DNA from 2 places in the Serratia sp. D1N4 genome. Region 1 is predicted to be linked to the other one. Evidence: predicted binding sites of a transcription regulator. Region 1 holds the regulator's gene; the other holds the start of a gene.
The links. Region 1 encodes PurR, which represses purine synthesis genes. Its sites were predicted from a motif close to CANGCAAACGTTTGCNTG; they were not measured.
Positions count from the first base shown of each region.

Region 2: purT (formate-dependent phosphoribosylglycinamide formyltransferase) is a predicted target of PurR. The motif match lies at 2,472-2,489, and genes of this name have one in related genera.

Region 1 is NZ_CM137274.1:2,805,635-2,822,141, forward strand. Features, by position in the region: gene ACX1CU_RS12290 (C40 family peptidase) at 34-840, shown strand; gene sodB (superoxide dismutase [Fe]) at 1,050-1,628, shown strand; gene cydH (cytochrome bd-I oxidase subunit CydH) at 1,688-1,777, opposite strand; gene purR (HTH-type transcriptional repressor PurR) at 2,100-3,125, shown strand; gene punR (DNA-binding transcriptional activator PunR) at 3,106-4,032, opposite strand; gene punC (purine nucleoside transporter PunC) at 4,147-5,364, shown strand; gene cfa (cyclopropane fatty acyl phospholipid synthase) at 5,704-6,855, shown strand; gene ACX1CU_RS12325 (riboflavin synthase subunit alpha) at 6,925-7,575, opposite strand; gene ACX1CU_RS12330 (MATE family efflux transporter) at 7,815-9,191, shown strand; tRNA gene ACX1CU_RS12335 (tRNA-Val) at 9,383-9,459, shown strand; tRNA gene ACX1CU_RS12340 (tRNA-Val) at 9,480-9,556, shown strand; gene ACX1CU_RS12345 (cupin domain-containing protein) at 9,668-9,973, shown strand; gene pykF (pyruvate kinase PykF) at 10,440-11,852, shown strand; gene ACX1CU_RS12355 (major outer membrane lipoprotein) at 12,161-12,397, shown strand; gene ACX1CU_RS12360 (L,D-transpeptidase family protein) at 12,561-13,574, opposite strand; gene sufE (cysteine desulfuration protein SufE) at 13,898-14,314, opposite strand; gene sufS (cysteine desulfurase SufS) at 14,341-15,561, opposite strand; gene sufD (Fe-S cluster assembly protein SufD) at 15,558-16,507, opposite strand, start outside.
Region 2 is NZ_CM137274.1:2,265,051-2,281,557, reverse strand. Features, by position in the region: gene ACX1CU_RS09845 (tellurite resistance TerB family protein) at 1-15, opposite strand, end outside; gene yqfB (N(4)-acetylcytidine aminohydrolase) at 168-476, opposite strand; gene ACX1CU_RS09835 (YebG family protein) at 516-845, opposite strand; gene dbpA (ATP-dependent RNA helicase DbpA) at 931-2,313, opposite strand; gene purT (formate-dependent phosphoribosylglycinamide formyltransferase) at 2,531-3,679, shown strand; gene ACX1CU_RS09820 (YoaH family protein) at 3,747-3,989, opposite strand; gene ACX1CU_RS09815 (glycosyltransferase) at 4,053-5,060, opposite strand; gene pabB (aminodeoxychorismate synthase component 1) at 5,485-6,858, shown strand; gene ACX1CU_RS09805 (CoA pyrophosphatase) at 6,855-7,433, shown strand; gene sdaA (L-serine ammonia-lyase) at 7,945-9,309, shown strand; gene ACX1CU_RS09795 (EAL domain-containing protein) at 9,678-11,285, shown strand; gene ACX1CU_RS09790 (TerC family protein) at 11,293-12,837, opposite strand; gene manX (PTS mannose transporter subunit IIAB) at 13,406-14,368, shown strand; gene ACX1CU_RS09780 (PTS mannose/fructose/sorbose transporter subunit IIC) at 14,424-15,224, shown strand; gene ACX1CU_RS09775 (PTS mannose transporter subunit IID) at 15,240-16,082, shown strand; gene ACX1CU_RS09770 (DUF986 family protein) at 16,479-16,507, shown strand, end outside.

The DNA.
Region 1 (16,507 bases):
ATCTTTTTCGAGGCCAAGGTTGGTAACATTGACATGCGTTTAATTATTACGCTTTTCATGCTGTTGTTCTCACAGCTGTTCTTCAATCTGGCGCACGCTGCGCCAAAGGCACATGTTTCTGCCGAGCAACGTAAGGGGCACGTTAATGAGGCCCGGCCTGACGATCGCAAGAAAAAGAAAGCGGATAAGGCCAGCAAAAAAGGAAAAGCCGTTGCGACTCAGAAAACAGCGAAAATAAAGTCACAGGCAGGGAAGAAAACCACACAGGTTAAATCAAAGAGTAAATCTACCCGCACTGCCAGCGTCAAAGTCACTCCGCCGAAAAAGGGTTACAAGAAAGGCTATGGTCGCCATCGTGAGCCGAATATGGCTACCGCGAAACTGGCCAAGAATGAAAAACCACTGAAACTCAGCCCTGCGCACAAAAAACGTTATCAGCATGCCAAACAAACGGCCATGGCCAAACTCATGAGCCAGATGGGCAAGCCTTACCAATGGGGCGGTTCTTCACCACACACCGGGTTTGACTGCAGCGGCCTGATTTATTACGCCTATAAAGACGTGGTGAAAATCAAAATGCCACGTACCGCCAATGAAATGTATCACCTGCGTGATGCCGCGCCGATCAAGAAAAGCGAGTTGGAAACCGGCGATCTGGTGTTCTTTCGCATCAATAACCGTGGTACTGCCGATCACGTTGGCGTTTATCTTGGTAACGGCAAGTTTATCCAGTCCCCGCGTACTGGCGAAGAAATCCGCGTCAGCCAGTTAGATAATGACTACTGGCAGAACCACTACATCGGCGCACGCCGTGTCGTCACGCCAAAAACTATCCGTTGATTTATTGCGGCTGAGACATAGCCTCAGCCGCCCTTTCCTGCCGATGCTTTAATCAATCAGCCGCTTAACATGCTTTAAACCTTTTTTTCACCCGGAAAGTTGTTAAGATTATTGTCCATAAAAAACACACAACAATTCTGTTTTCCTCCTTCAACCACCGGGTTGGAGGTTGTCGGAATAATAGTGCTGTATATAAAAAGGAGAAAGCAATGTCGTTTGAATTACCTGCATTACCGTATGAAAAAAACGCTCTCGAACCGCACATTTCTGCAGAAACCCTGGAATACCACTATGGTAAGCACCATAACACCTACGTGGTTAACCTGAACAACCTGGTGAAAGGCAGCGAGTTCGAAGGCAAAACCCTGGAAGAGATTGTCAAAACGTCTACCGGCGGCGTGTTTAACAACGCAGCACAGGTGTGGAACCACACCTTCTACTGGCATTGCCTGTCACCACAGGGTGGCGGCGAGCCAACGGGCGCAGTAGCCGCTGCGATCACCAAATCCTTCGGTTCTTTTGCTGCTTTTAAAGAGCAATTCACCGATGCCGCCGTGAAAAACTTCGGCGCGGGTTGGACCTGGCTGGTGAAAAAGGCGGATGGTACGCTGGCGATCGTTAGCACCTCAAACGCGGCAACCCCGCTGACCGGTGAAGACAAACCGCTGCTGACCGTTGACGTGTGGGAACATGCCTATTACATCGACTACCGCAATGCGCGTCCGAAATACCTGGAGAACTTCTGGGCATTGGTGAACTGGGCGTTCGTGGAAAAGAATCTGGCGTAATCGCTGGAGGTTGATAGCAAGGCGCAGCATGCTGCGCCTTTATTATTTCTTGGTATGAATCAGTTCAATGCGGCGATAAAACCGAAAACAATAATCATTGCTAAAGCACAAGCGGTGGTAATCAATGACATCTTCAAATTGGTATCCATAACGACTCCCTATCAGATTGGCTTCACTAAGCATAAAATCCACACGATTAATGCGTCAAATCATTTTCACACAGTTCGTGACTAAAATCTTGTTATCATTTCCCAAGTTATAATGCCGAATAGATCTTCCACTTTGCGTCAATTTGGGACAAAATCCGCAGTTCACAACTGCGTACCGGCAAAATGCCCCTCCTGTTTAAGCGGCTTACGAACTCAGCACTAAAAACTCAGCTTCCGCTTCTCTGGGGAGAGATCTACGCAGGCAAACGATTAACATCATACTTACATGCCATAACATGTGGGTTCAGGAGTCATTCTTTACATGGCAACGATTAAAGATGTCGCCAAACGCGCTGGCGTTTCCACCACCACCGTTTCGCACGTCATCAATAAGACGCGTTTCGTCGCCGAAGAAACAAAAGAGGCCGTTCGGGCTGCGATCAAAGAACTGCACTACTCCCCGAGCGCGGTCGCACGTAGCCTGAAGGTTAACCATACCAAATCGATCGGTTTGCTGGCGACCTCAAGTGAAGCGCCCTACTTTGCTGAAGTGATCGAGGCGGTAGAGAACAGCTGCTATAGCAAAGGCTATACCCTGATCCTTTGTAACTCGCACAATAACCTCGACAAACAGCGTGCCTACCTGGCGATGCTGGCGCAAAAGCGTGTTGATGGCCTGCTGGTAATGTGCTCGGAATACCCGGATGAGTTACTGGGCATGCTGGAGGATTATCGCAATATCCCCATGGTGGTGATGGATTGGGGTGCTGCACGCGGTGATTTTACCGATACCATTATCGATAACGCCTTTGAAGGCGGCTATCTGGCTGGCCGCTATCTGCTGGAGCGTGGCCACCGTGATATCGGGGCGATCCCTGGGCAGTTATCACGCAACACCGGCGGCGGCCGCCATCGTGGTTTCCTGAAGGCGCTGCAAGAGGCCAATGTTGAGGTGCGAGAAGAGTGGATCGTCCAAGGGGATTTTGAACCCGATTCGGGTTACAAGGCCATGCACCAGATCCTGTCGCAGAAACAGCGCCCTACTGCGGTATTTTGCGGGGGCGATATTATGGCAATGGGGGCGATCTGTGCCGCCGACGAACTGGGGCTGCGCGTCCCGCAGGATATTTCGGTGATCGGTTACGATAACGTGCGTAATGCGCGCTATTTCACCCCGGCGCTAACCACCATCCACCAGCCGAAAGAACGCCTGGGGGAAATGGCTTTCACCATGCTGCTGGATCGCATTATCAGCAAGCGTGAAGAATCCCAGGTGATTGAAGTACATCCAAAACTGATCGAACGCCGTTCCGTGGCCGATGGCCCATTTATCGATTATCGCCGCTAATCTCTTCGCTCAACCACTCCTGGTTGAGCGTTTCACTATCTCCTAGATACTCCAGTAGCCAGGCCATCGCCGGTGACTGTGCGTTCTGCTGCCAGGTCAGGCAGCAGGCACTGGCGGGAAACGGCTCCTGCAATTGCAATGCCACCAGTTCACCGCTTTGCACCAATGGCAGTACGCGATGCGCTGGCACCATGCCAACACACAACCCGCTGCGCAGGCAATCTACAGCGGAAACCCAGTCGGGTACGGTAAGCCGCCGCTGATTATCCAATGACCAAGTCACTCGCTTAGGCAAGTTGCGCGACGTATCCTCCAGCAACAGAGAGGGATATGGCCGCAGCTGATCGTTGCGCAGCAAACCGGTCAGGCTGGCCAGCGGATGTGACGCGCTAACGACACACAACCAGTTCATAAAACCCATATCGCGAAAGGCAAAGCCACCGCCCACCGGCACCGCACGCGTGGCACCGATCGCCATCTCGGCCCGGCCATCCACCAGCGCGTCCCACACGCCGTTGAACACTTCCGGTTGCACCACCAGTTCCACATCGGGGAAGTGGCGATAAAAATCCAGGACCAGTTGGCGGCTGCGCTGCGGCTTAACAATGATGTCCACCGCGATTTTTAGCTGCCCGCGCCAACCATTGGCCACCTGCTGACATTGACGACGCGTATCAAGCATTTTTTTGATAACAGTACGCGCTTCTTTTACAAACAGCACACCGGCAGGCGTCAGTTCAACATCACGATGGCGGCGTTCAAACAGCGGCACTGCCAGCCATTGCTCCAGTTGCCGCACGGTATAGCTTACCGCAGACGGCACACGGTGCAGCTCCTGTGCTGCCGCACTGAAACTGCCGGTGCGCGCTACCGCATCAACGACATCGAGTGAATATTCAGACCACATCTTGTTTTGCCTTCAATTTTTTTAACAGCACCTAGCAAATATTACCGTTTCACAAGCAGAGATCCAGCCGGATACACTGGCCGGCGCTAAAAAACCTGCAATAAGAAAATGTTAATGAGAAATACCATGCAAAATTTTGGATTTATGTTTTATCTCGCTGGCCTGAGTATGCTGGGCTATCTGGCCACCGACATGTATCTGCCCGCCTTTGGTGCCATGCAACAGGATTTGCAAATCTCCGCCGGTGCCATCAGCGCCAGCCTGAGTATCTTTCTGGCTGGCTTCGCCTTTGCCCAACTGGTGTGGGGGCCGCTTTCCGATAAGCTGGGCCGCAAACCGGTACTGCTGTTTGGCCTGGCGTTGTTTGCTCTCGGCTGCCTGGGGATGCTGTGGGTGCAAAATGCCGTGCAACTGTGGTCATTGCGTTTCATCCAGGCGATTGGGGTTTGTTCTGCCGCTGTAACCTGGCAGGCCATCGTGGTGGATCGCTATCGCGATGGCAAAGTTAACCGCATTTTCGCCACTATCATGCCATTGGTTGCGCTTTCTCCGGCACTGGCCCCGTTGGTCGGTGCCTGGCTGCTGAACCATATGGGCTGGCGAGCGATCTTTGCGGTGTTGCTGGGTATCGCTGTCTTGTTGTTCGTACCCACTTTGCTGCTGAAAGAGACGGCCAGAATCGTGCCCTCTGCCGATAAAAAGCCCGGCCTCAGCTTCCTGCAAATCCTGAAGTCTCCGGTTTTCAGCGGCAACGTGATGATCTTTGCCGCCTGTTCAGCCAGCTTCTTTGCCTGGCTGACCGGTTCGCCGTTTATTCTCGGCAATATGGGATACAGCCCGAATGATATTGGCCTGAGCTATGTACCACAGACGTTGGCCTTTTTACTCGGCGGCTACGGTTGTCGTACAGCATTGAACCGCATTTCAGGCAAAACCTTGTTACCGTGGCTACTGGTAGCTTATGGAGTCAGCATGGTGGCGTTGTATCTGGTCGCCACGTTAAGCCAACCGACCTTAACTAGCCTATTGATCCCATTCTGCTTTATGGCTTTGGTTAACGGTGCCAGTTATCCGATTCTGGTGACAAATGCGCTGATGCCGTTCCCTGATAACAGCGGTAAAGCCGCAGCCTTGCAGAATACCTTGCAATTAGGGTTGTGTTTTATCGCCAGTATGTTGGTTTCGGCATTCATCACCCAACCGCTGCTAGCAACGGTTACCGTGATGGTCGCTACAGTGGTTTTGGCCGCCTTAGGGTACATGATTCAGCGTGGGAAGGGAGAAGTTGATGGGCAGGTAACCCGCCAAGAACATGCTGACTCCATGTCATAATTGTCTTTATAAATAGTCACTTAATGAAAATTCCAGCCGAGCGCGATTTACTGTTGAGTATGCGCCTCGGCAAGCCTATACTCGAAGCCACCTTTCAAAATAACATCTATATAGAACTTTTATCGCAGTAACTATTGTGTACGCGAATGGCGTCACACTTTATTTAAGGAATCATTTTTCCGCGCCTTTTGCGCAGGGAGTCTCTTAAATTTCCTCTGTTCATAGTCGGATATCAGACACCACGGCGAAATTTTACCGTAGGTAAACATATGCCTCATTAGAAATTGTCTACGCTATTTTCTTGTGGGTCATAAGTCAGAAGAAGGTGATGGAGAAGCTATGAGTTCATCGTGTATAGAAGATCTGAGCATTCAAGATAACCAATGGTACCGTATCGCGCATGAAATGCTCGGCATGGCCGGTATTGAGATCAACGGTTCACGCCCTTTCGATATTCAGATTAAAAATCCCAATTTCTTTAAACGCGTCTTGCAGGAAGGCTCTTTGGGATTGGGCGAAAGCTATATGGATGGTTGGTGGGAGTGTGAACGGCTGGACGTTTTTTTTCAGCGCGTTGTCGCCGCCGGTCTTGAGAAAAAACTCCCCCGCAAACTGAAAGATACTCTGCGCATTGCTGCTGCCCGCCTGGGCAATCTGCAATCCAAGAAACGTGCCTGGATTGTCGGCAAAGAACATTACGATCTGGGTAACGACCTGTTCACCCTGATGCTTGATCCTTATATGCAATATTCCTGCGGCTACTGGAAAGAAGCCACCACGCTGGAAGACGCGCAAGAAGCCAAACTGCGTATGATTTGCGAAAAGCTGCATCTGCAACCCGGTATGCGCTTGCTGGATATCGGCTGTGGCTGGGGTGGGCTTTCGGCCTATGCGGCCAGGCATTACGGGGTTTCCGTGGTTGGCGTGACCATTTCAGCGGAACAGCAAAAGCTGGCTCAAGATCGCTGTGCAGGCCTGGATGTGGAGATTTTGCTGAAGGATTACCGCGATCTTCACCAGCAGTTTGACCGCATTGTCTCTGTCGGCATGTTCGAACACGTCGGCCCGAAAAATTACCGGACCTATTTCAAGGTGGTTGAACGTAATTTAAAACCCGATGGGATTTTCCTGCTGCACACCATCGGCTCAAATCAGACAGATATGAGTGTTGATCCGTGGATCAACAAATATATCTTTCCGAATGGTTGTCTGCCCTCGATGAAACATATCGCCCAAGCCAGTGAAGGGCGTTTTGTGATGGAGGATTGGCACAATATCGGCAGCGATTATGATCGCACCCTGATGGCCTGGTATGAACGCTTTCAACGGGCATGGCCACAGTTGACGGTGAACTATTCCGAACGCTTCGAGCGTATGTTCAGCTATTATCTGAACGCCTGCGCCGGTGCGTTTCGCGCCCGTGACATTCAACTGTGGCAGGTGGTATTCAGCCCAAAAGGCATCGAAGGCGGACTGCGTGTTCCGCGCTAAGAACAACACACGGGCTCACAGACAAACAACCCCGACATCACCGGGGTTGTTTTTGATACAGATAATAATTCAATCTTTTGGCAATAACGCATTTGCCGCTTCAATCGCGGCTTCGCGGCTGGCCAGCACGCGCTCAACAGTATCGACTACCGCCTGAGTCTGTGGGTCAATCTCGATATTCACTTTATCCCCCAGACGCCGTTTGCCCAAGGTGGTGCGTTCAAGCGTTTCCGGGATCAGATGCACACAGAAACGGTTGTTTATCACTTCACCAATGGTGAGGCTAATGCCGTCGATGCCAATGAACCCTTTATGCAGCACATATTTCATCAGATCGGCACTCGGCATGCGCAGCCAGATCTGGCGGTTATTTTCTGAGGTGTAAATTTTGGCAACTTCAGCGGTGCAAATAATATGGCCGGACATCAGGTGCCCGCCAATTTCATCATTGAACTTGGCGGCTCTCTCGATATTGACCACATCACCCTGCTTCAACTCACCAAGATTGGTCAAACGCAGGGTTTCTTTGATCAGATCAAAACTGACCTGGTTGCCTTTAATCTCGGTTACCGTCAGGCAGCAACCGTTATGGGCGACCGATGCACCCAGCGCCAACCCCGGCAGCAGTTCACTGGGCATTTCAACAATATGAGTACGAAAATTGGGTTTTTCATCGACGGCAACCAACCTAGCGGTGCCTTGCACAATACCGGTAAACATGTAGGCCTCTTCTTCTGAATGTGTTCAAAGCGCTACGCGCAGTTTGCCCCAGTTAAAGCAGAAAACCAAATTCACGACGGCAAAAAAACTGCGCTTGCGCATTTAATAACTATTTTGTCACAAGATTTGCTTAAGTACGCCGAGAAGGTACAATCTTTTCGACAAAATTCCGCTATTTTTTAATTGTTGCCCGCTGATGGTAACCCTCTCTTCATCATAAATAATAAAAAGGTGTATGCGTGCAGAAGTACTTCATTGAAGCGCGTAGTTTGTTGGCCCTGGCGATCCCGGTAATCATCGCGCAAATATCGCAAACTGCCATGGGCGTGGTCGATACCATTATGGCCGGTGCCTACAGCGCTACCGATATGGCCGCCGTGGCCGTTGGCACATCGATCTGGCTCCCGGCCATTCTGTTTGGTCACGGCCTGCTGTTGGCCCTGACTCCGGTGATTGCCCAACTGAACGGCGCAGGCCGCCGCGATCGCATTGCCCATCAGGTGCGCCAGGGCTTCTGGCTGGCGTCAGGGGTTTCGGTGCTGATTATCGTCGCCATCTACAACAGTAAATTGGTCATCGATATGATGCACGGCATCGATCCACAGTTGGCGGATAAAGCCGTTGGTTACCTACATGCCATTATGTGGGGAGCTCCCGGCTATCTGTTCTTCCAGGTGGTGCGTAACCAGTGTGAAGGGCTTTCAAAAACCAAGCCCGGCATGGTGATCGGCTTTATCGGTCTGCTGGTCAATATTCCCATTAACTACATTTTCATCTACGGCAAATTCGGCATGCCTGAGCTGGGCGGTGTCGGTTGCGGCGTCGCCACCGGTAGCGTGTATTGGATCATGTTCCTGCTGATGCGCTGGTATGCCAAACGCGCATCGTCGCAGCGTGATATCAAATTGGCAGTTGGCCAGCGTCGCGGGCCAGATTGGCAAACCCTGAAGCGCCTGATCGGCCTTGGCATGCCGGTCGCGCTGGCCCTGTTTTTTGAAGTGACGCTGTTTGCGGTCGTGGCGCTGTTGGTGTCACCACTGGGGATTGTCTCGGTTGCCGGGCACCAGATTGCCCTGAACTTCAGCGCGCTGATGTTTGTACTGCCGCTGTCGCTCGGCGTTGGTGCTACCATCCGCGTTGGCCACCGTTTGGGTGAACGGTCGGTGGAAGGCGCTCGGGTCGCGGCTTACTCAGCGATTGGCGTTGGTATTGCCATGGCGTGCTGTACCGCGCTGTTCACCACGGTTTTCAGGGAGCATATCGCCCTGCTGTACAACGACAGCCCGGCGGTGGTAGCCATGGCGTCACACCTGATGCTGCTGGCGGCTATTTACCAGATCTCCGACTCCGTGCAGGTGATCGGCAGCGGTATCCTGCGTGGCTACAAAGATACCCGCTCGATTTTCTACATCACCTTTGTCGCCTATTGGATCCTGGGGCTGCCCAGTGGCTATCTGCTGGCGCTGACGGACTATGTTGTTCCAGCAATGGGGCCAAGCGGTTTCTGGATTGGCTTTATCATCGGCCTGACCTTTGCCGCCATCATGATGGCATGGCGCATGCGCTGGCTACAGCGGCAACCCGCTGCGTTGATCCTGCAACGTTCCACCCGTTAAGGCTATTTGCCGGTCTGTGTTATGCAGACCGGCGAGTTCCCCATCAATCTTTGCAGAAAAAACCGCCTCGCTGTGCATAAGCTCAGCAATCGCGTGAAATACCGAATAAAATTGTGCTTTTCCCCTTGCCAGCAAGCGGGTAGCTCGTTAATATTCGTCCCCGCTGTCAGCCATGACAGACAGGAAAAGATGCGTCCGTAGCTCAGTTGGTTAGAGCACCACCTTGACATGGTGGGGGTCGATGGTTCGAGTCCATTCGGACGCACCAAATTCCTGTAGCAACTCAGTGCGTCCGTAGCTCAGTTGGTTAGAGCACCACCTTGACATGGTGGGGGTCGATGGTTCGAGTCCATTCGGACGCACCACTTCTTTTCAGGTATCTCCCTTTCTAGCCAAATTTCATCATCAGCAACGGTATTACAGCGATACTGCATCGGGTATCATGAACACAATACCGGTTAAAGGCAGCTTTTCTCATGTTGATATTTAAAGCTGAGACGCCGTTCGAGTGTCTCGACAATGGTCTTGCCCGCCGTGAAGGGCGAATGAGTGATCAAACGCCAGCAACGGAAGTGAAATTTACTGCCGGTGCCTTTGGCCAATTGCAAAAGCGGCCGTACCCACAGCAAATCCGTATCATTGCTGGTGAATTTGAATTTACCGTCGGTAATGATATTCACACCATTCTTGCTGGGGAAACGCTGCTGATCCCTGCCGCAACCCCATTTGGCTGCTTTTGCCTGGTTGCGGGTAGCCTGCTGGAAATTCCACAGCACGCTTGAATGACGCGAGTTTGTGAGCAGTAATCTCTATAAGGTTGTGATTTACCAATCAGTTTCCCTTCTGGCGCTCGTCAAATTGTTCACAGTAAGGTTATTTGCGCAACAAACCGCTACTGCTGATTTGCATTTGCGCCACATTTGCCCCTGTTTTGACTAAACCTGCCATACGCATCGGTTTTTTGTTTTGTTTCCCATCACAGAGCCCTTATAATGCGCAACGTCTTTCAGTTGAATGGTTTCAGCCCTTGATCTGCGAAAACGCAATAACGACAATTTCTCATCCCATCATTATGCGCAGCATACCCGCGCCTCAGCAGCGGCTGAATTTTTCCACATCATTTTTACTGTGGTCACCTATTCTTAACTATGTTTTGCACTACCAGGCACGCTTCAAATCCCTTACCGATGGCTCGGCCGCCGGTATCGTTCGTTTTATCATCCATCACAACTTGTAGAAAAAATCGTCATGAAAAAGACCAAAATTGTTTGTACCATCGGCCCAAAAACCGAATCGGAAGAAATGCTGACCAACCTGCTGAGCGCAGGTATGAACGTAATGCGCCTTAACTTTTCCCATGGCGATTACGAAGAACATGGCAACCGCATCAAGAACCTGCGCGCCGTACTGGCGAAAACCGGTAAAACCGCCGGTATCCTGCTGGATACCAAAGGCCCGGAAATCCGCACCATGAAATTGGAAGGAGGAACTGACGCCGCTCTGGTGGCTGGCCAGACTTTCACCTTTACCACCGACCAAAGCGTCATTGGCAATAAAGAACGTGTCGCAGTGACCTACCCTGGTTTCACGGCCGATCTGAAAGTGGGCAATACCGTGCTGGTGGATGATGGTTTGATCGGGATGCAAGTCACCGCCGTTACTGATAAAGAAGTGGTCTGTAAAGTGCTGAACAACGGCGATCTGGGTGAAAACAAAGGCGTTAATCTGCCAGGCGTTTCCATCCAACTGCCAGCACTGGCGGAAAAAGACAAACTCGACCTGATCTTCGGCTGCGAGCAAGGCGTGGACTTCGTTGCGGCTTCGTTCATCCGTAAACGCTCCGACGTGCTGGAAATCCGTGAACACCTGAAAGCGCACGGCGGCGAAAACATCCAGATCATCTCCAAAATTGAAAACCAGGAAGGCCTGAATAACTTCGACGAAATCCTCGAGGCTTCTGACGGCATCATGGTTGCTCGTGGTGACTTGGGTGTTGAGATCCCGGTTGAGGAAGTGATCTTCGCGCAGAAGATGATGATCGAAAAATGTAACCGTGCACGCAAAGTGGTGATCACCGCCACCCAGATGCTCGATTCGATGATCAAAAACCCGCGCCCTACCCGTGCTGAAGCCGGTGACGTAGCCAACGCCATTCTGGATGGTACCGATGCCGTGATGCTGTCCGGCGAAAGCGCCAAGGGCAAATATCCGCTGGAAGCCGTGACCATCATGGCGACCATCTGCGAACGTACCGACCGCGTGATGCCAAGCCGTATCGACACCCTGAACGACAGCCGCAAGCTGCGCATTACCGAAGCCGTCTGCCGTGGTGCTGTCGAAACCGCCGAAAAGCTGGATGCGCCGTTGATCGTGGTGGCAACCAGCGGTGGTAAGTCGGCCAAATCAGTGCGCAAATACTTCCCTAACGCCGTCATTCTGGCGCTGACCACCAATGAAATCACCGCACGCCAGTTGATCCTGAGCAAGGGCGTCGTGACCCAGATGGTGAAAGAAATCGCCTCTACCGATGATTTCTATCGCATCGGTAAAGAAGCGGCACTGGCCAGTGGACTGGCACAGAAAGGCGACGTCGTGGTGATGGTTTCCGGTGCTTTGGTACCGAGTGGCACCACCAATACGGCTTCGGTTCACGTACTGTAATTAATATACGTGACAATAAGTGCTCTGACTAAAACGCCGCTTTGCGGCGTTTTTTTATCCTTCGCCAACTGTTTTCTAAAAACGCAATCGCTAACTGCTCATTATTTAGCTAATTTCAATTAAGAGTAGTCCGTTGGAATGGGGCTGTTTTCCCTCGTTTTTTTAACTATTTTGCAAAACAAGATGCAAGTTTGAGCGAACGATCAAAATAAAGGGCCCTAATACAAAAAAATTATTCTCTTTCGAAAAAAGTTTGTGTAATACTTGTAACGCTACATGGAGATTAACTCAATCTAGAGGGTGTTATAATGAATCGTACTAAACTGGTACTGGGCGCGGTAATCCTGGCTTCTACTATGCTGGCTGGTTGCTCTAGCAATGCTAAAATCGATCAACTGTCTTCTGACGTTCAGACTCTGAACGCTAAAGTTGATCAGCTGAGCAACGACGTGAACGCAATCCGTTCTGACGTTCAAGCAGCTAAAGACGACGCAGCGCGCGCTAACCAGCGTCTGGACAACCAAGCACAAGCTTACAAAAAGTAAGTTAGCTTCGGTAATTAAAAACGGTGCACATTGTGCGCCGTTTTTTTTGCCTGCAATTCCCACTCGGAACCTCCCTTTTCATCTCGCTAACTCTCTTTATGCCTGTTGTATGGGCAAAAAAAGAGGCCCAGCATGCTGGACCTCACTATTCTCTAAAACCGACTTAATTGACTGAACTGATCGGAGCCCCTGTTGGAGCCGCGTTATTTGCGCTCTGAGGCTCCACTGGCGTCAATGAAACCTCAGCAGGCTCCTGACCTACACTCACCAGCACAGGCATGCCAGAGCGCCGTACAACCGCGCTGTCGAACACGGCCCTATCCGTCAGTTGATCGCTCGCAAAGGCTTTCTGGTTTTTAGAAAGCGAAATGGGCATGGTCTGTGGATCGTCACTGGCCACTCTCGACAACGGCTGGTGCACTTCCACATAGCGTTTACCGTCAGGTTCAACGGAAACCTTCACCGGCTCATTGACGATCTGCACCCGCATACCTTGAGGGATCATATTAAACAACGCTTCGATATCCGTTGGGCGTAAACGAATGCAGCCAGAGCTGACGCGCATGCCAATGCCAAAGTTGGCATTGGTGCCATGGATCAGATATTGCCCATGCCCCATCGATAGGCGCAGGGCAAACTGCCCCATCGGATTCTCTGGCCCGGCCGGGATCACCGCTGGAAGTATTTCACCCTGAGCCGCGTAGCGTTTGCGGATATTGGCGGTTGGCGTCCAGGTTGGGTTCGGGATCTTCTGGCTAATCGACGTCACCTGCAGCGGAGTATTCATCCCTGTCTGACCAATACCGATCGGATAGACGATGACCTTATCCTCGCCTTTCGGATAATAATACAAACGCAATTCTGCCAGGTTAACCACAATCCCTTCGCGCGGGGTATCGGGCAACAACATCTGCGTCGGGATCGTCAATGCGGAGCCCGGCGTTGGCAGATAAGGGTCGGTGCCTGGGTTAGCCTCTAGCATCCCCAACAGGCCAATCTTGTAATCAGCAGCAATGGCCTCGAGCGAGCGCCCATCGTTCGGCACATTGTAAATGATGTTTTCGCCAATCAGGCGGCTACCCGGTGGCGGCAATGGGTATTCATTCGCACTGGCGGTTTGGATGCCCGTCAGCGCGGTGGCAAACAGTATGCCTATTAAAGTCAACGTACGTTTCATTCTCATCCCTATTCTTAATCACACCCTTCAAGCTTGATGCCACTGCACCAAAAGCTTTGGGTATACAGTTCAATCACAAGACTATCTGGCGCTTGTTAGTGGGTAAATCAGATAAACACTCGAATGATACTAACAAGAACAGGAGTAAAGGCAATAAGTCGTCTAAAAATCAACATGTTATAACATAATCAATGCATCAGATTGTCAACGAAACGTCAATGAGTAACATGCTGAAATACCACTGATTTAGCCGGGGAAAGCGAGGGTTCCATCGGGATTGTAAAGGCTCATTGACATTAAAACGGTATCAATGAACCCAGGTTCTAAGTGAACTGCGCGGCTTTACTGCGAATGGCACGGATCATCGCCTCAAGCCCCTGAGCACGGGAAGGCGTCAAATGCTGGCTGAGCGCCAGTTCAGAGAAGAATGGCCGCACGTCCAGATCGATAATCTGCTGTGGCGTGAGCTGGTGATACAGAATAAACACTACCGCCAGCAGCCCTTTCACGATAGCGGCATCGCTGTCGCCATGGAACACAACCCGACCTTCGCCTGCATCGCGCAGCGCAATCCATACCTGGCTCTGGCAACCGGCAATCAGGTTCTCAGCCTGCCGATCGGTTGCGGCCAACGGCGGCAATTGGCTGCCAAGCTCGATCACGTACAGGTACTTCTCTTCCCAATTCAGGCAACGGGAAAAGTTACGCACCAGTTTGTCTTTGTCCGGCAAGTTTGCCATAAGGCTCCCTTCTGTAATGAAAGGCGTTATCCAAGTAACCGATGGATCCGCTGTAATCCGGCTACCAACCGATCCACTTCTTCCCGCGTATTGTACAACGCCAGTGAGGCACGGCACATACTCGGCACGGCGTAGAAGGCCATCAACGGCATCGCGCAATGGTGCCCGGTACGAATGGCAATGCCGTACTGATCCAGAAAGCTGCCAACGTCATAGGCATGATGCTCACCCAGGTTAAAGGCAATCACGCCTGAACGCTCTGCTGGGCCATAAATCCTTAGCGTCGACACCTGTTTCAGCGCCTCCAGCGCGTAATCCATCAGCGACTGCTCATAATCGTAGATCGCGTCCAGCCCCAGGTCCTGCACATAATCGATAGCAGCGCCCAGCCCCATGATGCCAGCGGAGTTTGGCGAACCCGCCTCAAAACGCCACGGCGGCGCAGCAAACGTGGTGCCTGCGGTCAGGCTGACCTGCTGGATCATCGCGCCGCCCCCTTCCCATGGCGGCATCTGTGCCAGCAGTGACTGCTTGCCGTACAGAATGCCAATTCCGGAAGGCCCGTAGAGCTTATGGCCGGAGAAAACATAAAAATCACAATCCAGCGCCTGCACGTCAACCCGTTGGTGCATCACCGCCTGCGCACCATCCACCAGCACCTTCACCCCAGCAGCTTTGGCCACAGGAATGATGTCATTTAGCGGGTTGACCGTACCCAGCACATTGGAAACCTGAGCGATCGCCAGCAGGCGGGTAGAAGCGTCGATCAGATGCGGCAACTGCGCCAGATCCAAGGTTCCATCCGGCTGTAATGGCCAGATACGCAGTTCGATCCCGCGCTCCTGCGCCAACATCTGCCAAGGCACAATATTGGCGTGGTGCTCCATTTCGGTGATGATGATATTGTCACCCGCTGCCAATACATGGCGGCCAAAGCTGTTAGCCACCAGATTGATGCCTTCGGTGGTGCCTTTTACAAACACGATCTCTTCTGCCGACGCCGCATTGATAAAAGTAGCCACCTGCGCACGCACCGCCTCCATCTGCTGCGTGGCATCTGCGCTCAACGTATGTATGCCACGGTGCACGGCGGCGTAGCCGTGGCGATAAAAATCCAGTTCACGGTCAATCACTCTCTGCGGTTTCTGCGCACTGGCGGCGCTGTCCAGATAGGCCAGCGGTTGCCCATTCACTTCGCGTGCCAGCAGGGGAAAATCGCCACGCACCCGTTCCAGGGGATAACTCATGCAGCCTCCTGCGGCAAACGTTCAGCAATGCGAGCCAACACCTGTGCGCGAATGGTGGGATCAGCGATCCCTTCCGTCAGTTCGGCGGCAAAAGCAAAAATGATCATCCGCTGTGCCGCCGGTTTATCAATCCCGCGTGATTGCAGGTAGAACAGTTGCTCGGCATCGATACGCCCTACGGTAGCACCATGGCTGCACTTGACATCATCGGCGTAAATTTCCAACTGCGGTTTGGTGTCCACCTCTGCCACTTTACCCAACAGCAAGTTATGGTTAGTCATCTGGCCATCCGTTTTAATCGCGTGCTGTGCGACTTTGATCATGCCGTTGAACACCGCCTTGGCACGATCGCTAACCACCGTTTTGTGTAACTGGCGGCTTTCGCCATAGCCTTGGTTATGTTCCAGATAGGTTCGGGTATCACACACCTCTTTGCCCACCGGTAGCACCAGGCTGTTGATCACCAGATTGGCTCCTTCTCCGTTCAACTGCGCGCTGGTGTTATGGCGAGTCAGCCCCGCGCCAAGCAGGAAACTGTCGCTTTTTACCTGCGCATCACGGCCAACCACCAGATCGTTGTGCGCAAAGTGGTAGCTGCCCTGGTTTTCAAACGCCAGCTTGCAGTGGTGCAATACGGCATTGTCGCCAATCGTCGCCGTCAGGCGTGCACCGGTAAAATGCCCCGCAGAACCCAAGCTGACATAGTGCTCGATCACTTCCGCCTGCGCGCCGGTTGCAATACTCAGATGGTGCCGGTGATGTACGGTATTCACTTCCCCATCATCGTCACGCCCGCTGCTGATATGCAGCAAATAGAGCGGTTTGTCGGGCACTTTACCGGCAGGCAAATGGATCACGCGGGTTTCCTGCACCAAGCTTTCGGTCAGATGCAGGAAAATCTCCGGCTGAATCGGCTCCGGCAGCGTTTGTGGGGCGTTCTCTAGCT
Region 2 (16,507 bases), 540 kb from region 1:
CCAGTTATTTTTCATTGTCTACCTCTGAATAGGTGAAATTCAGGCGTGCGGGCGCGTACAGGCCAGATCGCCGATCAATCTTCAGATTAAGGGATTATTTGTCAATAAATGTATGAAAGATGCAAATCTGTGTCGCAGAGCCATTAAATACTCAGCCAGGCAAGGAATTAACGTTTACTGAAGGCAATCACAAACAGCTCATCCAGCCCTGGATAGATCTGTTTGATCACCTGTTTCAGTTCGCTCAGCGTCATATTCTCCTGCTGGGCATGCGCTTCGGTCAACGCCCCTAAACGAATCGGCGTGACCGATTGCACTTCAATAAAGCAGAAAAATACGCCATCTTCATTACGGCTCACGCGCAACACCTCACCGGGCTGGAAATGGGACTCACTGGCATCCCGAATGGTGATGGTTTTGCGCCCGGCCATAATGTCTTGCTCAAAGCGGCTGAAAAAGGTTATTTCACGGACCATTCCACTTCCTTGTTCATCATGAGGCGGTTGCATGACTGATTATGCAGCCTGCTGTTCTGACTCGGAGGTGGATTCTTCTTTCAGGATAGCGACCGGTTTTTCAGCTTTGGCTTTAGCCGGCTTTTTCACTGTTTCCTGTGGCGCTGCACCACGCAGGATCTGCGCCAACGCGTCTTTATTCTCTGCCAGGAAGAAGCTCAGCCCTTCACGCTGTTCATCTTCAAGGGTAATCGGTGCCTGTTGCAGCCACTCACCGAGGCTGTCGGCCAGATCCAGCATTTTGTCGTAGGCATCGGCATCTTTCTTGTTAGCGAAAGTCATTTTTTCCTCACCGTTTCTTACTACTACATATTTCACTTCAACAGCCATTTGCGCATTCCTCAAAGGTTAGAATACTGTAATTTCATACAGTATAATATCATATCGAGCAGGAGCGCAAGCGCTCCGCCGTTTATTATTTCAGCAGCCGCGCTTTGCAGCTTTTGCCTTTGATTTTGCCCTGCTGAAGCTGTTGCAGCGCCTTGCGTGCGCTGGCCTTGCGGATCGCCACGTAAGCATGCACCGGGAACATATCTATTTTGCCTACATCCGCTGCCGTCAGCCCGGCATCGCCGGTCAGCGCACCGAGAATATCGCCAGGGCGGATTTTCGCCTTGCGGCCGCCATCGATACACAAGGTGACCATTTCAGCCTCCAACGAGGCACTTGACGCACCGCTCAGCTCTGAAACCGGCACCCAGTTGGCGGTTATTTGCAGATACTCTTCGATCGCATGTACGCGCGCCATTTCCTGTGGCGTACACAGGCTGATGGCCAGCCCGCTCAAACCAGCACGGCCAGTACGGCCAATGCGGTGTACGTGCACTTCCGGGTCAAAGGCCAGTTCGTAGTTCACCACCAGTTCCAGATCTTTGATATCCAGACCACGGGCCGCGACGTCGGTCGCTACCAGTACGCGGCAACTGCGGTTGGCGAAACGCACTAATACCTGATCGCGATCGCGCTGTTCAAGATCGCCATGCAGCGCCAGCACGCTGATGCCGCGCGCTTCCAGCGCTTCAAACACGCTCTGGCAGTCACGCTTGGTGTTGCAGAACACCACGCAGGAAGCGGGTTGATAATGGCGGATCGCCGCCACCAGCACTGCCGGGCGTTGATCGCGCGTGGTTTCATAGAAACGCTGTTCGATGGTGGTGGGCTCATCCCCTTCATCCACTTCGACATTCAGCGGTTCACGCTGCACGCGGGCGCTGATGCGCTCAATGCCTGCCGGATAGGTAGCGGAAAACAGCAATGTCTGGCGTTGCGGCGGCGTATAGCCGATCACATCGTCGATATCATCGGCAAAGCCCATGTCCAGCATGCGATCGGCCTCATCCAGCACCAACACCTTCAAGTCGTCCAGAACTAGCGTTTTTTTACGCAGATGCTCCTGGATGCGCCCCGGTGTCCCTACCACGATATGCGGCGCATGCACCAATGAATCGAGCTGTGGCCCTACCGGTTGGCCGCCGCACAGGGTCAGGATTTTGATATTCTGGGTGAAACGTGCCAAACGGCGCAGCTCTTTGCTGACCTGATCGGCCAGCTCACGCGTCGGGCACAGGATCAGCGCCTGAGCCGCCACTTGGGCAACGTTGATTTTATCCAGCAGACCGATACCGAACGCCGCCGTCTTGCCGCTGCCGGTTTTCGCTTTGGCACGAACGTCCTGCCCTTTCAGGATAGCGGGCAGCGCTGCGGCCTGTACCGGCGTCATTTCGGCATACCCCAGTTCGTTGAGGTTGGCCAACTGTTCGGCTGGCAGCGGCAGGGAAGAAAAGGAAACTGTGCTCACGGCAATAACTCTTATAGCAAGTGGAAAGGCGGCGCGCCCGTGGGCTGGCACCGAATCAGGCGCAGATGATAACAGAGTTAGTGTGGATTCCGGATTTCAGCGGTAAAAAAACTGTTCCCAGCGGCAGGTTTCCGGGCCTTGTTATCTCACCCTCTGCACACGCAATCGTTTTCGTATATAATGCGCGCCTGTTATCAGACCGTATTGGTACGAAACTATGTTGACTATTGGAACCGCCCTACGCCCATCCGCCACCCGCGTTATGCTGCTCGGCTCAGGCGAGTTAGGCAAAGAAGTTGCCATTGAATGCCAGCGTTTAGGGCTGGAAGTGATTGCTGTCGATCGGTACAAAGACGCTCCTGCCATGCATGTGGCCCATCGCAGCCATGTGATCAATATGCTGGATGGTCAGGCGTTGAAAGCGGTAATTGAGCTGGAGCGCCCTGATTATATCGTGCCGGAAATTGAAGCCATCGCTACCAGCATGCTGGTCGAGTTGGAACAGCAAGGGCACAACGTGGTGCCCTGCGCCGAAGCTACGCGCCTGACCATGAACCGCGAAGGTATCCGCCGCCTGGCGGCAGAAACGCTGGGTTTGCCAACCTCAAGTTATCGCTTTGCCGACAGCGGAGAGGGCTTCCGTGCGGCGGTGGCCGAAATTGGCTATCCATGCATCATCAAGCCGGTAATGAGTTCGTCTGGCAAAGGGCAAAGCCTGATCCGCAGCGAGCAACAGCTTGGCAGCGCATGGGAATACGCCCAGCAAGGCGGCCGCGCCGGTGGTGGCCGGGTGATCGTGGAAGGACTAGTGAAATTTGATTTCGAGATCACTTTGCTGACCATCAATGCCGTTGATGGCATGCACTTCTGTGCCCCGATCGGCCATCGTCAGGAAGACGGCGACTACCGTGAATCCTGGCAACCGCAGCAGATGTCTGAGTTGGCATTAAGCCGTGCGCAGGCGATTGCAGAAAATGTGGTTAACGCATTGGGGGGCTTTGGTTTATTTGGCGTCGAGCTGTTTGTCTGTGGTGATGAGGTCATTTTCAGTGAAGTGTCACCGCGCCCGCACGATACCGGCATGGTTACGCTGATCTCACAGGATCTGTCCGAGTTCGCACTGCACGTACGTGCTTTCCTTGGGTTGCCAATCGGTAGCATCCGCCAGTTCGGGCCTTCGGCTTCAGCGGTGATCCTGCCGGAATTGAGCAGCGAAAACCTGCGCTTCAGTGGGTTGGATCGGGCGTTAAGCGGCCATAATCAGGTACGTTTATTCGGCAAGCCGGACATCAGCGGCAAACGCCGTCTGGGTGTAGCACTGGCCACAGCACAACACGTTGATCAGGCGGTAGAATTGGCTAAATAGGCAGCTGCCGCAGTGACAGTTCAAGGCTGATAACCTTGGGGGTTCGGCATGCCGAACCCCGGTAATCTCAATAATTCTCGTCGTCTTCAGCGTCGTCTTCCAGATACTCGGTCGGCTCTTCCTGCGGTTCTTCCTCTTCATCATCATCGAACAGGGCTGTCACCCGATCCCCTTGATGTTTTTCGCGGATTTCCTGTGCGACGCGCGCGATGGCTTCACCACTGCTCATGCCCTGCGCCATCAGATGATGGATACGTTCAGCAGCTTCCTGCTGTTCTTGATGACTCAGTGACGGCATACCTGCAAGCATGTGTTTCTCCCCAGCAAAATGGACGTGGATTATACGCCTTAAAACCGTGGAACCCTACGCCTGTTATTCTGGGGCCCGCAACGGGCAACGGCTGTTGCTCCGCCACTGCTTCAGACGATGTCGCCACAACATGACCTGCCATATCTGTTTGATACCGCGCATGTTGGCGATCATGGCTTGATCGATACCACGCCGATAGAATTCTTCAGTGATCTGCTGCTGTGCCTGTAACTCAGGTTCGCGGCGAATGCTGTGGCAGATCCCCAACGCCTCGCGAGTGATTTGCCAGTGAAATGCCGAGCAAAGCGGGATTTTCTGGCCGTAGCGCTGATTCAACGCCACCAGCATCTCCACGATCTGCATGTAATGACGCTGGTATTCAACGTTGGCCTGCCCGGTGCGGCGGCGATTGCTAATCGACCGATCGTGAACCCGCTGGCGATACAGTGGTTTACTGAGGTATTTCACCCGCTGGGCGTTAAACATCACTTCGGTAGTCCAGGGAATGTCCTGGTGATGCAGACCCGGTTCAAAATAGAGCTGATGCTGCCTGATAAAATCAAGACGGTAAACCGCCAGCCACACCACGTGAATAAAACGTCGGGATTTCAGCGCCTTTTCCAGCCATTGGCTGCCGCTGATAACCGCAGTGTCTTTCAATCGCTGCTGGGGAATGATCGGCTGCAACTCATCATTACTGGCGAAATAACGTTCGCCATTGCACTGCATCACATCTAATTGATGCCGTTCCGCCTGTGCAATCAGCGTTGAATACATTTCTGGCGCCAATAAGTCATCAGCATCAGGAAATGCGACATATTTCCCACGCGCGACGGCCAATCCGGCGTTACGCGCACTGGATACGCCTGCATTAGCTTGATCGATCACGCTAATGTGCTGATGCTGAGCGGCATAACGGTGAGCAATATCTCCTGAACCATCGGTAGAGCCATCGTTCACAATAATCACTTCAAGCTGTTGTTCCTGCTGCGCAAGCAGAGACTCCAGAAAAGGGATGAACAGTTCCCCAACATTATGCAGAGGGACAATAACACTCAGTTTTAATGACATATACGGCTCTTTGCTGGCAGAAGTAAAAGTGTTTAATTATTTTAATAAATTCAGGGTGCTGCTTTGCTGCAAGGCAATGAACTACAAGACTGACTGGGTGATTTTATTGAGTAATTTTGATATCCACAATCCATGTTCAGAATTAAATAACATATCGCCTCAGAAATATGGCAATAAAGAAATAATAACCATTCGTAATTAATAATAGAATGTTATTATATGTTCGCAAGTTTAGGTAACACTATGATCTCTATTTGCTAGCATCAAGGCTTCTTGCGTTTTTACATTTAGAAGAGGTGTAAAAGTCGCAAAAAATACTTGGCTTACTTTTCGCCTGGAGCCATGTGGGCTGCGCCCGCGCGTAGAATATGGCAGAATAACCAGCCAAAACCGCCATTCCTGTCAGCCAGGTCGATTGAAACCCATGAGTGCAACCGCCCCAAACCTTAAATCTTTGCCCTATGCCCGTGAATCACTGCTGGAGCTGTTTGCTCCATTGGCGCAGCAGCCCTGGGCTATGTTGCTACACTCCGGGTTTGCCGAGCACTCCCATAATCGCTTTGATATTCTGGTCGCCGAACCGCGTATCACTTTAACCACTCGTGGCTCAAACACCGAAGTTTGCCATGGCGCTGAGAGCAAGAGCTCATCAGAAGATCCGTTCCTGCTGTTGCAACAGCAACTGGAGGCGCTACACCTACGCCCGAGGCCGAATACGGACCTCCCCTTTCAGGGCGGTGCCTTAGGGCTGTTCGGTTACGATTTAGGGCGGCGAGTAGAAACACTGCCGCAGTGGGCTCAGGCAGATATTGCCCTGCCGGATATGGCGGTTGGTATTTATGACTGGGCGTTGATTGCCGATCATCAGCAGCAGACCTTAACGCTGCTCAGCTATGGCGATGTTGAACAGCGCTGGCGCTGGCTTAGCCAGCAACAGACCCCGTCTTGTACGCCTTTTGCCCTGACCGGCAACTGGCAGGCGAATATGACGCGCCAGCAATATGGTGAGAAATTTCGCCGTATCCAGGAATACCTACGCAGCGGTGACTGTTACCAAATCAATCTGGCACAGCGCTTTTCCGCGCCTTATCAAGGCGACAAATGGCAGGCTTTCTGCCAATTGAACGCCAGCAACCGTGCACCGTTCTCTGCTTTTCTGCGGCTGCCGCAAAATAGCGTGCTGAGCGTTTCGCCGGAGCGTTTTCTGTGGCTGGAGAATCAGCGGATCCAGACCCGGCCGATAAAAGGCACGCTGCCACGCTTGGCCGATGCGGCGGAAGATGCTGCGCAGGCAGAGAAATTGGCTAACTCAGCGAAAGATCGCGCTGAAAACCTGATGATTGTCGATCTGCTGCGCAATGATATCGGCCGCGTGGCGCAACCGGGTAGCGTGCGCGTACCCGAGCTGTTTGTGGTTGAGCCGTTCCCGGCGGTGCATCACCTGGTCAGTACCATCACCGCGGTGCTTCCCACCACCACGCCAGCCACCGAACTGCTGCGTGCCTGTTTCCCTGGCGGTTCCATCACCGGAGCCCCCAAAGTACGCGCCATGGCGATCATCGAAGAGTTGGAGCCACAGCGGCGTAATGCCTATTGCGGCAGCATTGGCTATATCAGTACCTGCGGTACCATGGATACCAACATCACTATCCGGACGCTGACCACCGAAAACGGCCGCATCTATTGTTCCGCAGGCGGTGGCATCGTTGCCGACAGCCAGGAACAGGCGGAATATCAGGAAACCTTTGATAAGGTAGGCCACATCTTGCCACAGTTGGGGGAGTTTACCGTTTCGTGAAATATCCGGACCATTCGGCGTCACTGGCCGCTTTCATCAGCCGTTTTCAATTGCAGCTGCCACAGGCCACCCAGGCCTCGCATAACGTGCGCCCGGCTGCGGTACTCATCCCGATTATCTGCCGGCCGGAACCGACCTTGCTGCTCACCCGCCGGGCTGATTCATTGCGTAAACACGCAGGCCAGGTGGCCTTCCCCGGGGGCAAAACCGATGCCGAAGATGGCTCAGCGATCGTGACAGCCTTACGTGAAGCGCAGGAAGAAGTAGCGATCCCGCCGCAGGCAGTGCACATACTGGGGCAACTGGCTCCGCTCGACAGCAACACCGGTTTTCAAGTCACGCCGATCGTTGGCCTGCTTCCGCCAGATATCGAATTCTATGCCAATGCCGACGAAGTGGCAGAGGTGTTTGAAATGCCGCTGCACGAAGCACTGACGCTATCACGCTATTACCCGCTGGATATTCACCGCAACGGCCATTCACACCGGCTCTACCTTTCCTGGTATCAAAACCAGTTTGTTTGGGGGCTAACCGCCGCCATCATCCGTCGTCTGGCGCAGCAAGTAAGCATTTAAGACCGCCAACTTCTGTGACTAATTTCACAATTTAGTGTTTATCTCTTACAGTTTTCACCTGTAAAGCGATCGCTATCACTTCATGGCCATTTTTTTTCAACTACTGTTCACCGCATCAGTCTTTTAAAAAAACCGTAAATACTCTCTTATGCCTTATGAAATACCTGTAAAATACCAACACCCGGAATAAACCACTAATACCATAGGGTTTAAACCCAGGAGCAACGCCACAGTCAGTTGCTGTAAAAAAGCTACCTGAGCCTAATGCCGGTCAGTTAAGCGCAAAACCGCATAATCATGCGCAATTGCTAAAGGAGTCGCCCCCTCTCCCCGTGGGAGAGGGCCGGGGTGAGGGGCTTGTAGTGCGATGATCATCCCCTCACCCTAACCCTCTCCCCAAGGGAGAGGGAATTGGTTAGCCTTAACTGACAAGCATTAGCCCCGAGCCTGATTTCCTGCACAGCTTAAACTGCCGCAGCCATAACAATATGCCTCTTTAAGGAGTTCTAGCGTGATTAGCGTTTTCGACATGTTTAAGATCGGCATCGGCCCGTCCAGCTCTCATACGGTTGGACCGATGAAAGCCGGCAAACAGTTTGTCGACGATCTGGTAAACGAAGGCCTGATGCCTTCAGTCACGCGTGTTGCCGTTGATGTATACGGCTCACTCTCATTGACCGGTAAAGGTCACCATACCGACATTGCCATCATCCTCGGCCTGGCGGGTAATGTGCCAGCGACGGTCGATATTGACAGTATTCCCGGTTTTATTCGTGACGTTGAACAGCGCCAACGCCTGATGCTGGCCAGCGGCCTGCATGAAGTCGATTTCCCGCGCGACGGCGGCATGGTATTCCGCAGTGATAATCTGCCGCTGCACGAAAACGGTATGCAGATCCATGCCTTCGCCGCAGACCAACAGATTTACAGCAAGACCTATTATTCCCTCGGCGGTGGTTTTATCGTTGACGAAGAGCACTTCGGTAAAGCCGACAGCAGCGAGGTCAGCGTGCCTTATCCGTTCCGTTCGGCCAGTGAAATGCTCGAACATTGCCACACCACCGGCCTTTCTCTGTCTGGTCTGGTGATGCAGAACGAACTGGCGCTGCACAGCAAGCAGGAGATCGAAAGCTACTTTGGCAACGTCTGGCAAACCATGCGTGCCTGTATCGATCGTGGTTTGAATACCGAAGGAGTGCTGCCAGGGCCACTGCGCGTGCCGCGTCGTGCTTCGGCATTGCGCCGTATGCTGGTCTCTTCAGACAAACTGTCCAACGATCCAATGAACGTGATCGATTGGGTGAACATGTTTGCGCTGGCGGTTAACGAGGAAAACGCCGCCGGTGGCCGAGTGGTCACGGCTCCTACCAACGGTGCCTGTGGTATCGTGCCCGCCGTGCTGGCCTACTACGATCACTTTATCGAATCCGTCAGCCCGGACATTTACATCCGCTATTTTATGTCCACCGGTGCCATCGGGACGCTGTATAAAATGAATGCGTCCATCTCTGGTGCCGAAGTGGGTTGCCAAGGGGAAGTGGGCGTTGCCTGTTCTATGGCCGCCGCGGGCCTGGCCGAACTGTTGGGTGGCAGCCCGGAACAGGTGTGCATCGCCGCAGAGATCGGCATGGAGCATAACCTGGGCCTGACCTGCGATCCGGTTGCTGGCCAAGTTCAGGTGCCGTGCATTGAGCGCAATGCCATCGCTGCCGTGAAAGCCATCAACTCGGCACGCATGGCGCTGCGCCGCACCAGTGAGCCCCGCGTTTCACTGGATAAAGTGATCGAAACCATGTACGAAACCGGCAAAGACATGAACGCTAAATACCGTGAAACCTCTCGTGGTGGTTTGGCAATCAAAGTCCAGTGTGATTAATTCAACCGCCCCGCCTTCCCGGCGGGTTCAGACTACTGACAAAACCCGTTATTAGGGGGAGCGTGCCGAAGGGGTCGTAGCGGCGTAAGCCGCCGGAGTGCCCCTCGGTGCGCTAGACCCGGGTATCTCGGGTTCACAAGCCACTTTGTCATCAACCTCGCCCCGCCTTCCCGGCAGGGGTTTTCTTGGTGCCAAATAAACCCTTTCCTGCCTTTCATTCTTCCCTCGGTTAACCCACTGACCTGCGCTTTATTGCAGATACGTGAAACTATTTGCTGAGCTACCATTAAGTTTCTACGGCGACAGACTAGAATTACCTCTTATTACAGCGTTAAGGCGTAGAGTGGCACTGAACAAGGATTTACCCGATGTTGATGACCCAGCTTGCCGCATCGAAATACCGCTATTACCGTTGGCTGCTGGCCTGTGCGGTTGGGTTGGTTATTTTTTTGATTTCAATGTATATCCGTTATTATCAGGAAATTCGCATCACTGAACAGAACCGGCAGGTTTTAACCACCCAAATCATCACCAAACTGAATAGGCTACTGCTACCGGCACAACAGCAGGCCGAACGCACCATGCCGCTGGTTGGGCAACCCTGTGAGCCGATAATGCCGACGCTGCGTTTTCGGGCAGCTCAGAATCAGGCCCTGCGCTCGCTGCTTTTGGTTCAGAACGGTGATATTTATTGTTCAAGCCTGTTTGGCCCACGTAATTATGTGTTTTCGATTATCTTCCCTGAGATGAATAATGAGGGTGTGCAACTGGCCCTGCGCCCTTCCCTGGCGGTCGCCAAAGGTGTGCCTACGCTGGTGATGTGGACACCGCAGGACAACAGCGCTACCAACGGCGTGCTGCACGTATTCAATATTGAACTGCTGGCCAATTTTCTGCTTGAGCCACAGGAGCCTTACGCTCATCGGGTGGTGCTTAACGTTGGCAACTACAGCCTGATGTACGGTCAGCGTGAAATTATTCTCGGCAGTACGCAGTCTGAAGGCCTGCAATATACGGCGAAATCAGATAAGTATCCCTTCTCTCTTTCACTGTTTGGCCCTAGCGCCAGTACGCTGGCTCTGGATGCCTTGCCGCGCCATATCCCATTCGCCTTGATGCTCAGCCTGCTGGCCGCTTATGTGGTGTATCTGGTTACCGCCAACCGCATGAGCCTGTCTTACTACATCGGCCACGCCATTACTCATCGTGAATTCCGCGTCTACTGCCAGCCGATCATCAAGAGCGACAATGGCCGCTGCATCGGTGTCGAAACGCTGCTGCGCTGGAAGAATAAACGTCAGGGCTGGATTTCACCGGATGTGTTTATTCCCTTGGCCGAGCAACACGATCTGATTATCGTGCTCACCCGCTATCTGATGACCACCGTGGTTGAAAACCTCAGCCTGTTCCCGCAGCGCCCCTCGTTTTATATCAGCATTAACGTCGCCGCCGAGCATTTCAACACCGTCAGTATTATTGATGATATTCGTCGCATCTGGTTGCCAGCAAACCCGATGCCCTCAATGATGCTGGAATTGACCGAGCGCACGGCGCTGTCGGAAATTCAGCATGAACAGATTAAGTCGCTCAAAGAGATGGGCATCATGCTGGCGATCGACGATTTCGGTACGGGTCACAGTTCACTAAGCTATCTGAAGAACCTGAGCCCGGACGTGTTGAAGATCGATCAAAGCTTTACCGCAGCCATTGGTACCGACGCGGTGAACGCCACCGTTACCGACACTATTATCACGCTGGCACAACGCCTGAAGATCAAGATGGTAGCTGAAGGGGTAGAAACCGAGGAACAGGCCGACTATCTGCGCTCCCGTAACGTCAATGCACTACAGGGTTATTACTTTGCCAAACCAATGCCGATCAAGGTGTTTCCGGTGTGGTTACAGCAATATGAAATCCGGCAGCAGGAAATGCACAACAAGCGGCAGCATCGGCCGGAGGAGAACCCTCCGGCCTGAATCATTACTAATGTTGTTCGTAGTCTGGCTTCACCTTGGTGATACCCACCAGCTCAATGCGGTAGTCAGATACCTCAAGGATTTCGAAACGCAGCGCGTTCAGTTCCACCACCTCTCCAACTTCCGGCATCTGGCCGTAATGGGAGAGCAGGAAACCCGCCAGCGAAGCATAATCCTCCGTCGGGCTGACCAGATTGTCGCAGTCCAACGCCTGTTCCAACGAGTGCAAATCCGCTCCGCCTTTCACCAGCAGGCGATCGCCTTCAGCGATAATGTCCGGCGTTTCGTCCTCGTCGGGGAACTCTCCGGCGATCGCTTCCAGCACGTCCAACGGTGTAATCAGCCCTTGCACCACGCCGAACTCATTGGTCACTACCACCAGGCGGCCTTTGGCACGGCGTAATACCGCCAACAGCTTGAGTACGTCCATGGTTTCCGGCACCACCATCGGCGGCGTGCGGGCGGCAAACTCAGCGATGTCCACGCCCCGATCCAGAGCAACCAGCAAATCTTTGGCTCGCACTACGCCAACGATCTCATCCAGTTCGTCACGGCACACCGGGAACAGGCTATGCGGGGTATCCAGCAGTTGCTCACGCACCTCTTCACGGGAACGTTCACAGTCCACCCAGGAGATTTCGGTACGCGGCGTCATCACGCTGCGCAAGGTGCGGGAAGCCAGCGTCAGCACGCCGCTGATCATATAGCGCTCTTCTTCAGCAAAGGTCTGATTCACTTCACGCGTTGCCGCTTCGTCCGGTTGCTGCTGCGCCCGCTCTTGCCCCATCAGGCGCATGATGGCTTGCGCCGTGCGTTCGCGCATCGGGCGACGCGCCTCATGCTTGATGAAGTTACGACGTGCAATCTGGTTAAACAGCTCGATCAGGATCGAGAAGCCAATCGCAGCGTACAGATAGCCTTTCGGAATATGCAGACCGAAACCTTCAGCAATCAGGCTCAGGCCAATCATCAGCAGGAAGCTCAGACAGAGCACCACGATGGTCGGGTGGGCGTTCACGAAACTCGTTAACGGTTTTGACGCCAGCAGCATCACCGCCATGGCAATCACTACCGCCGCCATCATGATCGGCAGATCGTTCACCATCCCCACGGCGGTGATCACCGCATCAAGGGAGAACACGGCATCGAGAATAACGATCTGTACCACCACCACCCAGAACTTGGCGTAACCGCGGTTAAGCCCGCCTTGGTGGCCTTGCCCTTCTAGCCGTTCATGCAGCTCCATAGTGGCCTTGAACAACAGGAAGACACCACCAAACAGCAGGATCAAATCACGGCCGGAGAAACTGAATTCTGCCACGCTGAAAAGCGGCGTGGTCAACGTCACCATCCACGAAATCACCGACAATAGGCCAAGGCGCATCACCAGCGCCAATGACAGGCCAAGAATACGGGCTTTATCCCGCTGTTTGGGCGGCAGCTTGTCGGCCAGAATGGCAATAAACACCAGGTTGTCGATACCCAGTACAATTTCCAGCACCACTAAGGTCAATAACCCAGCCCAAATAGAGGGGTCCATTAATATTTCCATATCAGACTCCAGAAGAAAGACAGGTTTGCCGAGCGGTGCTCAAGCGTGACAAAGCATACGCAGAGGCTGCGCAAGCAAGGATCATGGTGGAATAGAATTGCAGAACCGGGAAAAAGCCGACGGGCCGTGTGACATCTATAACGCCAGCAGGTGGCGGGTGTAGCGTTGAAAAACAGTAACTTCGGTGACAGTCCATAGGGAGGGCTGAGGCCCTTCACTCCTTAGTAATAAAATAAGCAGGCACTCTAGCAGGAAATTTTTCTGTGGAAAAGTAGCTTCTTTTACTTTACGCCTCGTTTTGTAACATCTCTGCTGTTTAATCCCTCAAACCAACACCCGTGATAATTCGATCGGCCAATAGCAGAGCGATATCACAAAATTTATTTTTTCACTCACTAAAATAAATTAACACTAAGGTGAATTAACGTGTACAGGTTGATGAAACTGCGCGGAAATGTTTAGTACCCCCCCTTTTCTACCATGATGTATCTGCACCACGGAAATCTACTGCCAGGATGGTAACGAGAAAGGCGCGATCTGTGCCTTAAGTTCAACGAGGAGGTAGCGAGTGGCAATAGCTATTATCATCGGCACACACGGGACCGCAGCGGAGCAATTGCTGAAAACCACAGAAATGCTATTGGGCGATCAGGATAACGTTGCCTATATAGATTTTGTCCCCGGTGAAAACGCCGAAACGCTAATCGAAAAGTACAATGGGAAAATCAGCGAGCTCGACACCAGCGATGGCGTCCTGTTTCTGGTCGATACCTGGGGCGGCAGCCCGTTTAATGCGGCCAGCCGCATCGCTGTTGATAAACAACATTATGAGGTGATCACCGGGGTTAATATTCCGATGCTGGTCGAAACCTTTATGGCACGTGATGATAACCCCGGCTTCGACGACCTGGTCGCGCTGGCTCTGGAAACCGGCCGTGAAGGCGTAAAGGCGCTAAAGAAACCGGTAACAGAGAACCTGAAACCCGCCGTTCCCCCTCCGATAAAAACCGCCGCTCCACAAGCTCCTCTCGGCCCTGGCGATCGCATGAAAATTGGCTTGGCACGCATTGATGACCGTTTGATTCACGGCCAGGTTGCCACCCGTTGGACCAAGGAGACCAACGTCAGCCGTATCATCGTGGTCAGTGATGAAGTGGCTGCCGATCACGTGCGGAAAACCCTGCTGACGCAGGTGGCGCCGCCAGGCGTTACCGCGCACGTGGTCGATGTGGCAAAAGCCATTCGCGTCTGGAACAACCCAAAATATGCCGGTGATCGCGTGATGCTGCTGTTCACCAACCCCACCGATGTCTGGCGTTTGGTGGAAGGTGGCGTGGAGATTAAGTCGGTCAATATCGGTGGTATGGCGTTCCGTCAGGGTAAGACCCAGGTGAATAACGCGGTGTCCCTCGACGCAAAAGACATCGAGGCGTTTAATAAATTAAACGAGCGCGGTATTGAACTGGAAGTGCGTAAGGTTTCGTCCGACAGCCAGTTAAAAATGATGGATCTGATTAGCAAACTCAATTAATGGCCTGTGCCGTTGATTATTTTATTTAAAGCTTTTTGGTCATAGGAGAAGTGCAATGGAGATTACCACTCTTCAGATTGTGCTGATATTTATCGTTGCCTGTATTGCCGGGATGGGTTCCGTGCTGGATGAATTCCAGTTCCACCGTCCATTAGTCGCTTGTACGCTGATTGGCTTTGTTCTTGGCGACATGAAAACCGGTATCATCATCGGCGGTACGCTGGAGATGATTGCCCTGGGTTGGATGAATATCGGCGCCGCAGTAGCACCGGATGCGGCATTGGCATCCATCATTTCCACCATTCTGGTGATTGCCGGTGGGCAAAACATCGGTGCTGGTATCGCACTGGCCATTCCGCTGGCGGCGGCAGGCCAGGTATTAACCATTATCGTCCGTACCTTGACCGTCGCCTTCCAGCACGCCGCTGACAGCGCGGCGGAGCGCGGCAGCCTGCGGGGTATCACCTGGATCCACATTTCTGCTCTGCTGTTACAAGCCATGCGTATCGCCATTCCGGCGGTGATCGTGGCGATCTCGGTCGGCACCGCTGGCGTTCATGCGTTGCTGAACTCGATCCCGGAAGTGGTCACCAGCGGTTTGAACATCGCCGGTGGCATGATCGTGGTAGTCGGTTACGCGATGGTCATCAATATGATGCGTGCCGGTTACCTGATGCCATTCTTCTACCTGGGCTTCGTTACCGCAGCTTTCACCGATTTTAACCTGGTTGCGCTCGGCGTGATTGGCGTGGTGATGGCCGTGCTCTATATCCAGCTCAGCCCTAAATACAACAAGTCTCAGGTGGTTCAGGCCGGCCCGGCCAATGCCAACGACCTTGATAACGAACTGGACTAGGAATAGGTGAAAGAAATGGTTGATACAACAACACAAAAGAAACTGACACCTGCCGATATTCGTGGCGTATTCATCCGCTCGAACCTATTCCAGGGGTCATGGAACTTTGAACGTATGCAGGCGCTGGGTTTCTGCTTCTCGATGGTACCGGTGATCCGCCGCCTGTATCCGGAAAACAACGACGATCGCAAACAGGCGATCAAACGCCACCTCGAGTTCTTCAACACCCAACCGTTCGTCGCCGCACCGGTGCTCGGCGTGACCATGGCAATGGAGGAGCAGCGTGCCAATGGAGCCCCGATTGACGATGCGGCGATTAACGGCATCAAGGTGGGCCTGATGGGGCCGCTGGCAGGCGTGGGCGATCCGATCTTCTGGGGTACCGTGCGCCCGGTATTTGCTGCACTGGGGGCGGGGATCGCCATGAGCGGCAGCCTGCTCGGCCCGATCCTGTTCTTCGTGCTGTTTAACCTGGTGCGCCTGCTGACCCGTTATTACGGTGTGGCCTACGGCTATCGCAAAGGGGTCGATATCGTTAACGATATGGGTGGTGGTTTCCTGCAAAAACTGACGGAAGGAGCGTCCATTCTCGGCCTGTTTGTCATGGGGGCCTTGGTTAACAAATGGACGCACGTGAATATTCCGCTGGTGGTGTCGAAGATCACTGACCAGACCGGGCAAACCAAGATCACCACGGTGCAAACCATCCTCGACCAGTTGATGCCGGGCCTGGTGCCGCTGCTGCTGACCTTTGGCTGTATGTGGCTGCTGCGCAAGAAGGTTAATGCGCTGTGGATCATCATCGGCTTCTTCGCCATCGGTATTTTTGGCTATTGGATCGGTCTGCTGGGGCTATAATCGCGTTAACAAGCGAGGACAAAAATCTAAAGGCTAACCAGTCCCCTCTCCTTCGGGGCTGTCTCTTATACACATCTCAAATTGCGGTCAAATAGCCGCAATTTGAGAAACATAGCAGGCTGATTTTAAAGATAATTTTTTCGAGCGGAAAATTGACAGGCTTAAAATAATTACATTAAAAAACAGCAAGATGCCGAGTTGTGTATAAGAGACAGCCTTCGGGGAGAGGGTTAGGGTGAGGGGAAGATCACTCTACTACAAGCCCCTCACCCCGGCCCTCTCCCACAGGGAGAGGGGGCGTTACCTTTGGCATTATGCCGCATGGTTATGCCTCTGTTCGCTTAACTGACCAGCATTAGAGGCAAAACCCCCGGTTTTTATTTATGGAGTGGTGAGATGTCGCTGACCGACGGTGTATTACTGAT